2 regions of the Psychrobacillus sp. NPDC058041 genome follow, and region 1 is predicted to be linked to the other one. Evidence: riboswitches for the same ligand, from Rfam matches in the RefSeq annotation. Region 1 holds a riboswitch; the other holds the start of a gene.
The links. Region 1 has a riboswitch for thiamine pyrophosphate ahead of ACFVR1_RS10025 (YkoF family thiamine/hydroxymethylpyrimidine-binding protein). Riboswitches for the same ligand answer to the same signal wherever they lie in the genome.
Positions count from the first base shown of each region.

Region 2: linked by a shared signal. The riboswitch ahead of thiT (energy-coupled thiamine transporter ThiT) and the one ahead of ACFVR1_RS10025 (YkoF family thiamine/hydroxymethylpyrimidine-binding protein) in region 1 are both predicted to bind thiamine pyrophosphate.

Region 1 covers NZ_JBHVRO010000005.1:168,996-175,764, reverse strand. Annotated here, with positions in the region: gene ACFVR1_RS10055 (ribonucleotide-diphosphate reductase subunit beta) at 1-62, shown strand, start outside; gene ACFVR1_RS10050 (VOC family protein) at 121-489, opposite strand; gene ACFVR1_RS10045 (DUF1697 domain-containing protein) at 785-1,285, opposite strand; gene ACFVR1_RS10040 (energy-coupling factor transporter transmembrane component T family protein) at 1,322-2,077, opposite strand; gene ACFVR1_RS10035 (ABC transporter ATP-binding protein) at 2,058-3,461, opposite strand; gene ACFVR1_RS10030 (ECF transporter S component) at 3,421-3,999, opposite strand; gene ACFVR1_RS10025 (YkoF family thiamine/hydroxymethylpyrimidine-binding protein) at 4,004-4,585, opposite strand; TPP riboswitch at 4,664-4,771, opposite strand; gene ACFVR1_RS10020 (2-hydroxyacid dehydrogenase) at 4,922-5,881, shown strand; gene ACFVR1_RS10015 (ABC transporter substrate-binding protein) at 6,104-6,769, shown strand, end outside.
Region 2 covers NZ_JBHVRO010000009.1:47,201-53,969, reverse strand. Annotated here, with positions in the region: gene ACFVR1_RS14400 (SGNH/GDSL hydrolase family protein) at 1-147, shown strand, start outside; gene ACFVR1_RS14395 (hypothetical protein) at 185-280, opposite strand; gene ACFVR1_RS14390 (magnetosome magnetite crystal formation protein family) at 345-677, opposite strand; gene ACFVR1_RS14385 (M20 family metallopeptidase) at 971-2,038, opposite strand; TPP riboswitch at 2,145-2,236, shown strand; gene thiT (energy-coupled thiamine transporter ThiT) at 2,299-2,880, shown strand; gene map (type I methionyl aminopeptidase) at 2,927-3,676, shown strand; gene ACFVR1_RS14370 (TspO/MBR family protein) at 3,694-4,422, opposite strand; gene ACFVR1_RS14365 (M3 family oligoendopeptidase) at 4,576-6,378, shown strand; gene ACFVR1_RS14360 (GNAT family N-acetyltransferase) at 6,385-6,769, shown strand, end outside.

The DNA.
Region 1 (6,769 bases):
AGCAAAAGTCCCGCCAATACGTCAAAGTGAATGTACAAGATAACGGATTTGATGATCTATAAATAAAGAGAAAGTAAAGCGTTCAATTAGTCATTTTGGCTAATTGAACGCTTTTTTTTGTTAAATCCATTCCAAAATTTCAATTCGGTTGCCAAATGGATCGTGTACATAAATTCTATTTGCTCCTGGTAAATCAGTGTCTACCATGAAGTTAACTTCGTTTTGATTTAAATGCATTTTTAGTGCGTCTAGATTTTCAACTTCAAATGCAGGGTGCGCCTTTTTGGCAGGTGTGAATGGTTCTTCAATACCTATATGAATTTGATAAGTATTGAATTGAAACCATACGCCACCTTTTTTTCTTAACTTCTCTGGCTTTTCTATTTCTTGAAAACCTAGTATTTCACCAAAAAACTTTCTCGCTATTGTTTCTGAACCTTTAGGAGCTGCTAATTGAACATGGTCGATCGATTTAAAAATAAATGACATGATAAATTCCCCCTTGTTTCGTTCTAGTTTAAGCTTAACGTAAAGAGAGGTATTTGGAAATTTTATTGTAATTATGATTTGCTATTAAAAATACTTATAAACAATTTCAATCGGTCGAAAACTCATGATAATCGATTGAATAGTTAGCATAATCGGTCGTATTCCCCAAACATCGGTCGAATAATAGGTATAATCGGTCGAAAAAAGGTTTCCTCCATTACTAGGGAAACCTTTTACGCTTTGTAGACTATATTTTCAAATGGCATCCGAATCTTCTTGATAAAGCGGAAGCTATTCACATTTTCAACAATATTTTATTTACTGTGTTCTGATTTCGTGCAGTGGAACCCATTCCAAGCTTTTTCTCGAAAAAATTATTTGTAAACTTGGTCTTGTGATAGCTTTTCGATAGATTAATAATGATATTTTTACGATTCCACACAACAAATTCATCTTCGACTAATTCACCGAGTAATGCTTGTTGTTCATCCGAAATCTCATGCGCCAAAAACATAATATATACTTGATCTTTCAAGAAGATTGGATGCTTTTGGATCTCTTCCAACTCTTCTCTAGTGCGAACAATGACCGGTATTTCAAAACCATATTTTTTAAGAAGCGCAGTCTCAATCGCAGGCACATCATAAGCTGCATTATCAAAAATAACATTCCCCGTCTGAATATAAGTCTGCACATTTTCATAGCCCATTTCTTCAAAAAGCGCCTTCAATGACTTCATATCTACTTTATTTCTAGAGCCTAGATTAATTCCACGAAGTAAAGCAACAAATGACATCTTTATCACTCCTCAGTTAATATATCTAGTTCTATATTAACGAAGCCACAACGGGTTCGTACAGCTTAAAACTAATACGAATAAAAATAAAACTGCCATAACCGCGTCCACTTTTCCGATAGAAATCACCTGGAAATAACTACTTCTCCGCTCTCCGGTAAAACCCCTTGCCTCCATTGCAAAGGCCGCACGCTCTGCTTTTCTAACAGCACCGGCAAGCATAGGAATTAATACTCGACGAATGCCAAGTAGCCGCTGCAAGGCATTTTTATTGTTAGTTACTCCTCTTAAACGATGTGCTTGCTGAATATGAACAAATTCATCTTTTAATACAGGTAAAAACTGATAGCCAACCATCACACCATATGCGATTTTTGGTGATAGTTTTAATTGTTGCATTAAACTTAAAATGAATGTAACGGGATTTGTTGTCAATGCAAATAATAGAGACAAACTGGAAAATGCTAATACTCGAAAGCTTAAAGATAGTGCATACTCCAATTGAATCATAGTAATTTCTACAGATCCAAACGACCAAATAACCGATCCTAGGTGATCTTTCGCGAACACAATAGTTGTCCAAAAGTAACCGAATGCTGTAATAAAAAATGGAAGCATAAATAACAACCATTTCTTCCAATTAACCTGGCTACACAACAGCTGCAACAAAATTACACCAACCCAAAAAACAAGTGGCGTCCATGGATCAAAAAAGAAAGCCATTGTAAACATACAAACTGTAATCACTAAAAACTTTACCGAAGGATTCATCTTATGCAAAGCATTTTTCATGACGTAACACTCCTTTCGGGGAGAGTAAGTGGTGGTCATGCAGGAGTTGTTCATTGTCCCACACAACATCAGCTTCAAACTTTCCAGTTAAATACCCGTCTTTCAATAATAAAACCGAATCGGCTATACAATGTGTAAATTCCATGTCATGAGTAACTATTAAAAACGTCGTTCCTTCGCGAGCTCGCTCGTCAATTAATTGAAATAATTCAAATAAAGCTGCAGCATCCTGACCAGAAGTGGGTTCATCCATTAAAATAACTTCTCTCCCATCACAAAGCATAGCTGCAATTGCTACTCGACGCTTTTGGCCGTGACTTACCGCAAAAGGGTGTGCATCAGTTATAGGCAAGAGTTTTAGCCGTGTCATTATCTCATTGACATCACTTCCACCGCCATAAGCAACTTCATCCCGTACATTTTTGGTAAGAAATAAAAACTCTGGTGATTGCGGGACATATCCCAAAAACTCCGGCTGTACCGTTCCTTTAGAAGGTATTAACTGGCATAGTGCTCTCAATAAAGTAGTTTTTCCACTACCGTTTGGACCAGCAAGAACAGTAATTTCTCCACGATTTAACGTAAAAGTGGTTTCCTTTAGAAAAGGCTTTGCTATTATTTTATTTACAACAAGTGAAGTTTCAGTTTGCTTAGTGCTTTTCCTTTTAATTAGGGGAACAGCATTGTCGATTGGAACTAAAGGGATGCTTCTATCAAAGAAGTCCCCCCATAAATCCAATCTGTGTTCAATAGCAATCACCGTCATTCCCTGTTTTTTCTGCAACTGATCCAACCATTCGACATACTTTTTCGCGGTATAGGGATCTAAATGAGAGATCGGTTCATCAAGCAGCAAAACTTGAGGCTCCATAATTAGTGCACAGGCAGTAGCGATCCGTTGTTTTTGACCACCGGAAAGCTGTTGAATAACGGCATGTCGAAAATCGCTTAAGTCTGTTAAAGCTAGAACTTTGCAAATCTTTTTGTCCATTTCATCTCTCGGAACATGTAAATTTTCTAATGTAAAAGCAAGCTCTTCTTCTACTGTTTGCATACAAAACTGCGAATCAGGATCTTGGAAAACGGTCGCTACTCGGTGATTTATTTCCCCGGGAATGAATTTCGTATGATCCCGTCCAAACAAATTTATTGTACCAGTCAAAATACCATCACAATTATCAGGGTACAACCGATTACACAAAAATAGTAACGTTGTTTTTCCGCAACCACTTGGACCGGTAATAACTACACGTTCGCCACCCCGAACAGAAAAGGAAAAATCGCTCAATATCCATTTTTCCTCGTCTGGATAACGAAAACTCACTTTTTCAAACCGAATAATATCATGCACGAACATCACTTTTTTTCGAGCGTGAAATGGCATACCCACGAAGCGAACCAGTCGCAAGTAATCCGTCAGATAAAGCCTTACCTCCAACACCAGTAATTATTGCACCACTTAAAATGCGAATTCCTAGCATCAAAGCAATATAACTAGGAGTATATACCGTAAATCCACCTAACAGATAACCGTAAACGAAACTAAATACCGAAGACCCGACGCCAGCTAGCATCAGCACCCACAAATCAAATCGCTTGTAGCGTGTTGCTGCAAATACAGCTTCCGCACCTAAACCTTGAATAAGACCTGATAAAATTAATCTAGGGCCAACCGCATTACCTAACAAAACTTCAATCGCAGCTGCAATTGTCTCTGAAATGACCGCCGCACCAGGCTTGCGAATAATATACATACAAATAATCGAAACGATAAACCAAATACCAAAAATCCATTCATATGCAATCGGCCCGATAAACCCTGCCCAAATATTGCCGACATGAAGGAACAATAAATAGACAATCCCAAACACGACTGAAAATAATGACATTAGAACAATTTCTTTTAACTTCCACGATTTCAACATATTAAAGACCTCCGTGCGAGGGACTATTAATACTCATCGAAACGGTCATTACTAAATGTTTATGTTCTTCAGAACGTGCATGTGTAAATGTCTCTTCATAAAACGCAAACACATCGTGAATGTCCCCATGAATACCACTAGCATAGTGCATAGATTCATTGAAGACTCCATATTCTTTTGCCCGGTCTACTTCTCGGTAAATAACGTCCATATAGTTGGGGTTATTCATCGGATATAATGCGAATTGAGAAGAAACATATTGTCTTGTAGTATCTTTATTCGCCACCTGATCGTCCTTATCCAAATAGACATCTCCAGCAGTATCGCCTGGACAACCAGCAGAAAAACTGCCCGACAACGCAATATGCACGCCAGTTTTAGCAGCATGTAACGTAATCGCTTTTGCTACATTGAAAACATGCACCTGTTTCCCGCGAATCACGGTTGATACATCATCTGTATGCATCCAAACTTTCGAAGTGTCTGTTTCTTGAAGGGCTCCTTTAATAACTGAAATAAAATCATTGGTCATCGGATGCAGGGAAAAACGAAATCCGACAATTGGGCTTAAACCACATTGCATAATAAAACCTCCTAAAATTTTCATAAAAAAAGACTACATCCGTTGAAGATGCAGCCACTTATCCAATATGAAAAAACTCGGAAAGTCACCGCACTTCCTCACGCAGGTATTATCCTGATCGAGTAATAAGGGATCGGAGCTAAAAAGCTCTCATCACAGCCAAAGTGGGCACCCCTAGTGCAGAAAACGGTATGTAGTTTGCTAAACTGTTATAAAAACAATTTGATTTTTTATGTGCCCTCAGTATAACTTATGAAATTACCAATGTAAACTTAGTTGCAAAATTTTATACTTTCGTCCATGCTTAAACTATCAGAATAGTTGGAGGTAATAGGTTTGGATAAAGTTTTTATTACACGTAAATTACCAGATGAAGCAGTGGCTTCATTAAAAGAAAAATTTGAAGTTAAGATGTGGCATAGTGATGAAATTCAAATGACATCTGAAGAATTAAAAATTGAAGCGAAAGATGCGCATGCTATTTGGACAATGCTATCCGATAAAGTGGATCGTTCACTTATAGCAAGCCTACCAAACTTAAAAGTAATTAGTAATCTAGGGGTTGGATATAATAATATCGATGTAGAGGCAGCGAAAGAGAATGGAATTATTGTGACAAATACTCCAGGAGTTTTAACAGAAACTACTGCAGATTTAGCATTTTCTTTACTTCTAGCTACTGCTCGTCGAGTTATGGAGGCAGAACGTGATCTTCGTGCTGGCCATTGGAAGTCACGGTCACCAATGCAATATACAGGGATGGATGTATTTGGCGCAACCATTGGTATTATTGGAATGGGCCGCATCGGTGAAGCGGTGGCAAGAAGGGCAAAAGGATTTAATATGAACGTACTTTACCATAATCGAACACGAAAAATGGATGTTGAAAAAGAGTTCGGATTTACTTATGCAGAACTCGATACACTACTAGAGGAATCAGACTTTATCGTGCTGTTAACTCCACTAACTCCGGAAACGAAGGGACTAATTGGTGAACGCGAGTTAAGCCTAATGAAAGATACGGCAACCATTATTAACGTAGCTAGAGGAGGGGTCGTTGACGAACAAGCCCTATACGATGCCTTAGCGACGAACAAAATCTGGGCAGCTGGCTTAGATGTATTCGAAGTTGAACCTGTGCCACTAGATCATCCATTATTAACGTTACCAAACGTAACGGTCCTACCGCATATCGGGAGCGCAAGTATTCGTACAAGACTTGCGATGATGCAAATGAACGCCAAAGCTATTGAAGCTGTCTTGGAAGAAAAAGAACCAGAAAATAGAGTTGTATAATCTAGAGAAATTGCCCTAGTTGTCAAATAAAAGACAACATAGGGCTTTTTTAATGCACAAAATGAAAGAAAACCAATAGAAGGTTTTATATAAATGTCTTACTCAAAAAACGAGAAACTCAAGGCTATTTGTCTATTAAATGATTAATTGTTTCAAAATAGGGTATTGAATAAAGAAAAGGCCGTGAGTCTTTATAAAATAAGAAAAGGGGTAGAAGTTTAAATGAGAAAGATAGTGTTGTTTTTTTCGTTGTGCACGCTTTTAATGCTTTCCGCGTGTGGTAATGATTCAAGTAGTGAGAGTATAAAGGTTATCAAATTTGCCGATGCCGGATGGGATAGTATACGGGTACATAATAGTATTGCGCAGTTAATTGTGGAAAAAGGTTATGGTTATGATACAGAGGTTACAAGTGGAACAACTGCTGCAACTATGCAAGCGCTTGAACAAGGGGATATTAATGTCTATATGGAAATATGGTCGGATAATATTAAAGATGTTTACGATAAAGCGATTGATAGTGGGAAAGTTATTAAAGTAACTACAAACTTTGATGATAATTCACAAGGATTATATGTTCCAACTTACGTGATAAAAGGAGATCCAGAAAGAGGGATTAAAGCTGTAGCTCCAGATTTAAAAACGGTGGAAGATTTAGCGAAGTACCCAGAAATTTTTCAAGATCCTGAAGATAAAAGCAAAGGACGTATTGTTGGTGCACCATCTAGTTGGATTCTAAGTGAATACTTGGAAACGAAACTCAAAACATATGGACTGGATAAAAAATATAACTACTTAGCGCCAGGATCTGATTCTGCAATTGTTGCAGATTTAGCGGGTGCATACAAAAAAGGTAAGCCTTGGGTCGGGTATTATTGGTCCCCAACT
Region 2 (6,769 bases), on a different contig from region 1:
GTAAATCCAAATGAATTACCAGCTCCAAACCCACTTACTTTTGAACAAATTCTCAATAGACAAAAAGAATTACCAAAATCACCTGTTTCAAAAATTCAAGGTTTCGATCAATATTTGGGTTTGACAAAATTAAAACCCTATATATAGAAAAATCTGTTCCCAATCTACAATGGGAACAGATTTTTTATTTTACGGTCTTTCTTTTCATTATTTTTCGTACGATTGGATAGACTATTGGCGCCAATTTTATTGCAGTTTTAACGATGCTTTTTACTCTCATATTATCGCTCCTAATAGATTCTAAACTGTATTATTCAATTCCCATTAATGCAGTAATGTAAACATCATCTTAATACTTTGACACCTTGGACAATATTCCAAACTAGAATAATGATATAAATAATTAAATATAAGAATACGAGTAATAAGGGAACTGAACTCATAAATATGGAAGGTTGATTAAATGAACTATAGGACATAGAAAACACACTGGAATAGACAACGATAAATAAAATAATCATAAAAATAAGAGGGATTAAATGGGAAACAAGTGAACGTTTAGCGTGTTGTTTCACTTTCGAATCTTGAGAAATAAAGAATACGATAATTGGAAGTATTAAAGGGGCAAATAAAACACTAAAATAGGATAATGCTGATAAAAGTCTGTTATTTTCCATTGGAATTTTCTCCTTTCTGATTAATTGATTAACACGAATAAAGTGGGAAACAGGCTTGGATAAAGTAGTTTTTCTAATTAGTCTCGGGAAATTAAAACATAGTCTCGATTTCGGGTGAATTGGTCTCGAGTATAGTACAATTGGTCTCGAGTATAGTAATCTGGTCTCGGCTTCAGTACAATTGGTCTCGAAGTGCCGTAAATTGTAAAAAATACATCAAGTTTAGAGAAGCGTCCGCTCGACTCTTATGAGAACGACTAAGCGGACACCCAGAGGCTTTTCTTATTTTCACTTCAATCAATAATAAAAGAGACTAAAATCTTTTTATATTTTTCTACGGATGAAATAGAGACATATTCTTTTTCACCATGCCAATCCGCTCCAGAGGGGCCGAACTCAATGGCTCCGGCTCCATTTTTTGCATAGAATCGAGTATCCGCGGAACCATGTTGGCCAAATAGGTTGGTAATAGAATTCGTCATATTGGTTGTAACTTGTTGAAGTTTAAGAACATATAAATTGTTTTCTTCTGTAGTCACTGCTGGCTCGCAAGCATGAACAATTACTTCACTTTCCGGAAAATCCATATGAGCAGCATTCTTAATTAATGCTAAAATTTCTGAACTGTTTTGTCCTGGAACAAAACGAATATCATAGCTCATGACACATTCAGCCGGAACAATATTATATCTGTCCCCTGCATGTATTTTTGCCAAATTTATTGATGGATAATCATAGAACTTATTACTTGCTGATAAAAAGGGAAGTTTTCGCATTGCTTTGTCAAAAGCAAATGCTTGTTCAATCGCATTTACCCCTTCCCAAGGGCGACTTCCATGACTGGATTTACCTTTTAATTTAACATCTAATTGGATAATTCCCTTTGCTTGAAGACCAATATGTAAATGAGTAGGCTCTCCGCAAATAATGAAATCTCCGTTAAATCCTTGATCTACTAAATACTTGGAAGTAGCTCCGTCGGTTTCTTCGTCAGTAACAATATGCAGTTGAATTCTTTTTGTTAATTTTTGAGGAGTTAATGAAAGTTCGTAGAAAGCTTGCATCATAGCAGCTACACCTGCTTTCATATCGGCTGATCCTCGTCCATATAAACGGTCGCCTTCTTCGAATGGATTAAATTGTTCTGCATCTCCAGGAACAACATCGACATGACCGTTCCATATAATACGTTCTTCGCCAATTCCTATTTCTGTAACAAGCATCAGCTTAGAATTATTTTCATAAACAGTTACAGCGATACCTCGAGCTTCAAACCAATTTTTACAAAACAATAATGCAGCATTTGCGCCTTCTACATCATCACTTTTTATGCGTATCAAATCTTTCAATAACTCTATCATAATCGTCTGCCCCTTTTCGTATAATATTTCTATTAGTATAACAATCAAAAACATGGGGTTGCATTACTTATTTTATTGGGCTACAATGAACACGAACTAAATAATTCATAACCACAAGGGGCGTCGCTTACGCGGCTGAGATAGTACCCTTCGAACCTGTAAGTTAATGCTTGCGTAGGGATGTGGATGGAAACTGACAATCGCGCGATGTCTGGGTCTATCCCAGGGTCGTTTTTTTTGTGGTCAAAAAGGAGATTACGATGAGAAATCAACGTGTATTATTATTAATAGAAATCGCTATTTTTGCAGCCTTAGGGTATGTATTAGATATGCTAGGGTTTGGTATGCCACAAGGCGGCTCCGTTACTTTCGTGCTTGTTCCAGTTATTTTAATTGCTTTTCGACGGGGTGTTGTTGCTGGTCTTATTACAGGATTTTTAATTGGGTTATTGCAGGTAGCAACAGGTCGTTTTTATGCAGTACCGTTATCTTTTGGATATGTATTTTTGCAAGTATCAATCGATTATTTTATAGCGTTTATGGTAGCCGGATTCGCTGGTTTCTTTAGACCAGCATATATGAAAGCACTTGAAAATAAAGATACGAAAAAAATGGCGATTGCAGTCATTTTAGGAGCATTCCTAGCTGCGTTTCTTCGTTATTTAGCACATGTCACTTCTGGAATAGTATTTTTCGGAGAATATGCTGGCGATCAAAACGTAATTTTGTATTCATTAATCTATAATGCTACTTATATGATTCCAGTATTTTTATTCGCGGCATTCATTTGTACAATCTTATTTGTAAAAGCGCCACGCCTTCTACTGCCGAATAAAGTTTAAATATGATATGATTATTGTACATTCAAATGAGAAGGGATCTTTTAAGATGATTGTACAAACAAACGAAGAGTTAGAAGCGTTAAAAAAAATCGGTCGAATTGTTGCGGAAGTTAGAGATGTAATGAGAGCAGCAACCAAACCGGGAGTAACAACGAAAGAAATCGATGAAATCGGTGGAAAACTATTTGAACAATATGGTGCTATTTCAGGACCAATGGGGGAATATGATTTTCCAGGTTACACGTGTATAAGTGTAAACGAAGAAGTGGCACATGGTATACCAGGATCTCGTGTCATTAAAGAAGGCGATATCGTGAACATTGATGTCTCGGGTTCATATGATGGATATTTTGCAGATACAGGTATTTCATTTGTCGTTGGTGATGGGTATGAAGAAAAAGAAAAACTATGTGCAGTAGCTGAAAGTGCATTTAATCGGGCTATGTTAAAAGTTAAAGCTGGATCTCGTTTGAACCAAATCGGGAAAGCTGTAGCTAGAGAAGCAAAAGAAAATGGTTTGCATGTTATTATGAACTTAACTGGGCATGGTATTGGTAAATCTTTGCATGAAGCTCCTCAGCATGTGTTAAATTATTATGATGCATGGGATCCAACGATTCTAAAAGAAGGTATGGTTCTTGCAGTAGAGCCTTTTATCTCTCAAAAAGCAGAGCATATTGTAGAATCAGGTGATGGTTGGACTTTTGTAACACCAGATAAATCGTTAGTTGCTCAAATTGAACATACGATTGTAGTTACAAAAGAAGGGCCACTTTTATTGACGAAAATTGATTAAAAAAAATGCCTTGGAAATCATAATTTCCGAGGCATTTTTTTTATGAAGAAGATTCCTACTATAAGTACACAACTTAAAAACATAGAAGCAGCTGTGATTAATAATTCATCCAACAAATGGTGAACAGCTATACCGATAAAAGACCAAATAAAGACAAGGACGATTACAGGGTCATTATAATGGAAACGTATATGCATAGCAATTGCGGTAGCTACTGTTAAAAAAATTACTATCCACAATGATTTTGTGATTCCCCATCCACTAAATTCAATGAAAGTAAGATAGTAATCAGTATTTATAAATGTAGCAACGAGCATCCATCCTAGATAAACAGAGATAGGATTTCTCGTCATCCAAGATTGCTCCATTGTAGAATAAGTCATATATAGTAAAAACAAAATTCCTATCAAAGCAAACATATCAATTAGTGAAAGTGCAAATAATCCATAATGCCAAAAAAAGATCCAAAGAATATTGAGAATCGAACTAAATACGAATAGTATTACTCGTTTCCAAGATATAGTTACTCCGTTCTTATATTCTTTCATAATATTCCATATCCAACATGCTAATAAAAAGTAGATGGCAAACCAAATAAGAAAAACATAGCTTGCAGGAGTAAATAAAGCTGGTAGCCAATTTGAAATTTCTCTAGTTGTATGATGATTTATTGGTAGCGTACTTGCGAGTATACTTACCGCAACTGTAGAGATCCAGCTTATAATCAAAAGGACTATTTTAATCATATGCATCCCTCCTATCCTTCTAGTATACCTTTCAAATATTCTAACAAACCAACCGATTTGTGAATGTTTCATGGCAAAAGCGGAATAATCCAATTATGGAAAACATGGTATAATATAATTCGAACTAGTATGAATTTTTAAGGGGGAAAAATAATGGCTGAAAAATTGTATCCAATTACGTGGGATCTTGATTCGTTTTTTGAAGGTGGAAGTGCATCAAAAGATTTACGGATTCATTTAGATGAAGTTAAAGAAAAACAGAAGTTATTTGAAGAGAAATTGAAAGGTTTTTCAACTCCTACTTCAAGTAAAGATGCACAGGAATTAGAAAAAATTATAAACGAACTAAAAGATATTGCAGTTAATTTATCGGAAGCAGGAGCAGTAATTGGATGCTTCCTTGCACAAGACACTACTGATAAAAATGCAGCACTTTTAGAAGGGGAAATGGGAAGTATATATGCGAAGTTTTCTTCTTTAATGCTTGTAATCCAGCAAGGATTAAGTAAAACAGATGAATCGGTTTGGAATGAACTAATGAAGTCATCGGAATTAGCTGATTTTTCATTTGTCCTAAATGAGTGGAGAGATGAAGCAAAGAAAATGCTCACTGAAAAAGAAGAAGAAATGATTACAACTCTTGGGGTGGATGGTTACCATGCTTGGGGTCAACTTTATGATTTATTAGTAGGAGACATTCGAGTAAAAGTAAAAGTAGATGGCGAAGAAAAAGAACTTTCCGTTGGACAAGCAAATAATTTAAGTTCACACGAAAATGCTTCCACTCGAAAAGAGGCTTTTGAAACACTTGAAGCTGCTTGGACTGAAAAAGAAGAGTTTTTTGCAAAAACATTAAATCATATAGCTGGTTTCCGACTTGCTGTATATGAAAAAAGAGGCTGGGAGTCTGTATTACAAGAACCTCTAGATATTAATCGAATGAAACAAGAGACGCTTGATGCTATGTGGGGAGCAATTTCTAAAAATAAAGCTCCTTTTGTGGAATATTTAAACGTAAAGTCGACGATGCTAAAGGAAAATGGAATGCATTGGTATGATTTAGATGCACCAGTAAGTGCTTCAACAGAAAAAATGGATTACCAACAAGGCGCCGAGTTTATTCTAAAACATTTTAAAGAATTTGGACCTAAATTAGAAGCTTTCACAAGAAACGCATTTGAAAAAGGATGGATTGAAGCAGAAGATCGCCCGAACAAGCGTCCTGGTGGATTTTGTACAGGTATGCCAGTTTCAGAGGAATCTCGAATTTTCATGACTTATAGCGGAACAATGTCGAATGTCTCGACTTTAGCGCATGAATTAGGACATGCATTTCATTCATATGCTTTAAGACCAGTACATTGGATAAATCGCCAATACGCAATGGGAGTTGCGGAAACAGCTTCTACATTTGCGGAAATGATTGTTGCGGATGCAGCTGTTAAAGAAGCAAAGACAGATGATGAAAAAATAGCACTACTAGAAGATAAAATTCAACGAAGTGTTGCGTTCTTTATGAACATTCATGCTCGTTTCTTATTTGAAACAAGATTTTATGAGGAACGTAAAAAAGGAATCGTTTCTGCAACGAAATTGAATGAGTTAATGGAAACAGCTCAAAAAGAAGCATATGGAGATGCACTTGAAACGACACATCCACATTTCTGGGCTTCAAAACTTCATTTTTATATTACAGAAGTTCCATTTTATAACTTCCCGTACACATTTGGTTATTTGTTTTCATTAAGCATATATGCAAAAGCAATTAATGAGGGAGCAAATTTCGAAGAGAAATACATTGCTTTACTTCAAGATACTGCAGTGATGTCAGTAGAAGATTTAGCAATGAAGCATCTTGGGGAAGATATTACAAAGGAGGCATTTTGGATAAAAGGCATTAACCTTTGCATTCAAGATGTAAACGAGTTTATACAATTAACTAATGCAAAAGGATGACGATGCTTGATTTATTTAGAAGGAGATACATGTTATATACGCACATTAAATGTAAAAGACGCACCAAGTCTAGCAGATTTAGTTTTTAAAAACAAAAGATATTGGTCCATTTTTGAACCATTACATCGAAATGATTATTATACTACTTCTGTGCAAAGAGAAAAAATTCGTGAGTCTCTACTATTGATGAATGAAAAGAGAGAATTTAGTTTCGGTGTGTTTGCACATGGTACTGATCAAATGATTGGTAGTATTTCTCTGTATAGTTTAAAAAGGATGCCTTTTTCAAGTGGTCTCATCGGTTATTCTATAGATGAACAATTTATTGGAAAAGGTATTGCTTCTGAAGCTGTCCATCTTGTAAAGCTATTCGGGTTTGAACACGTCCAGT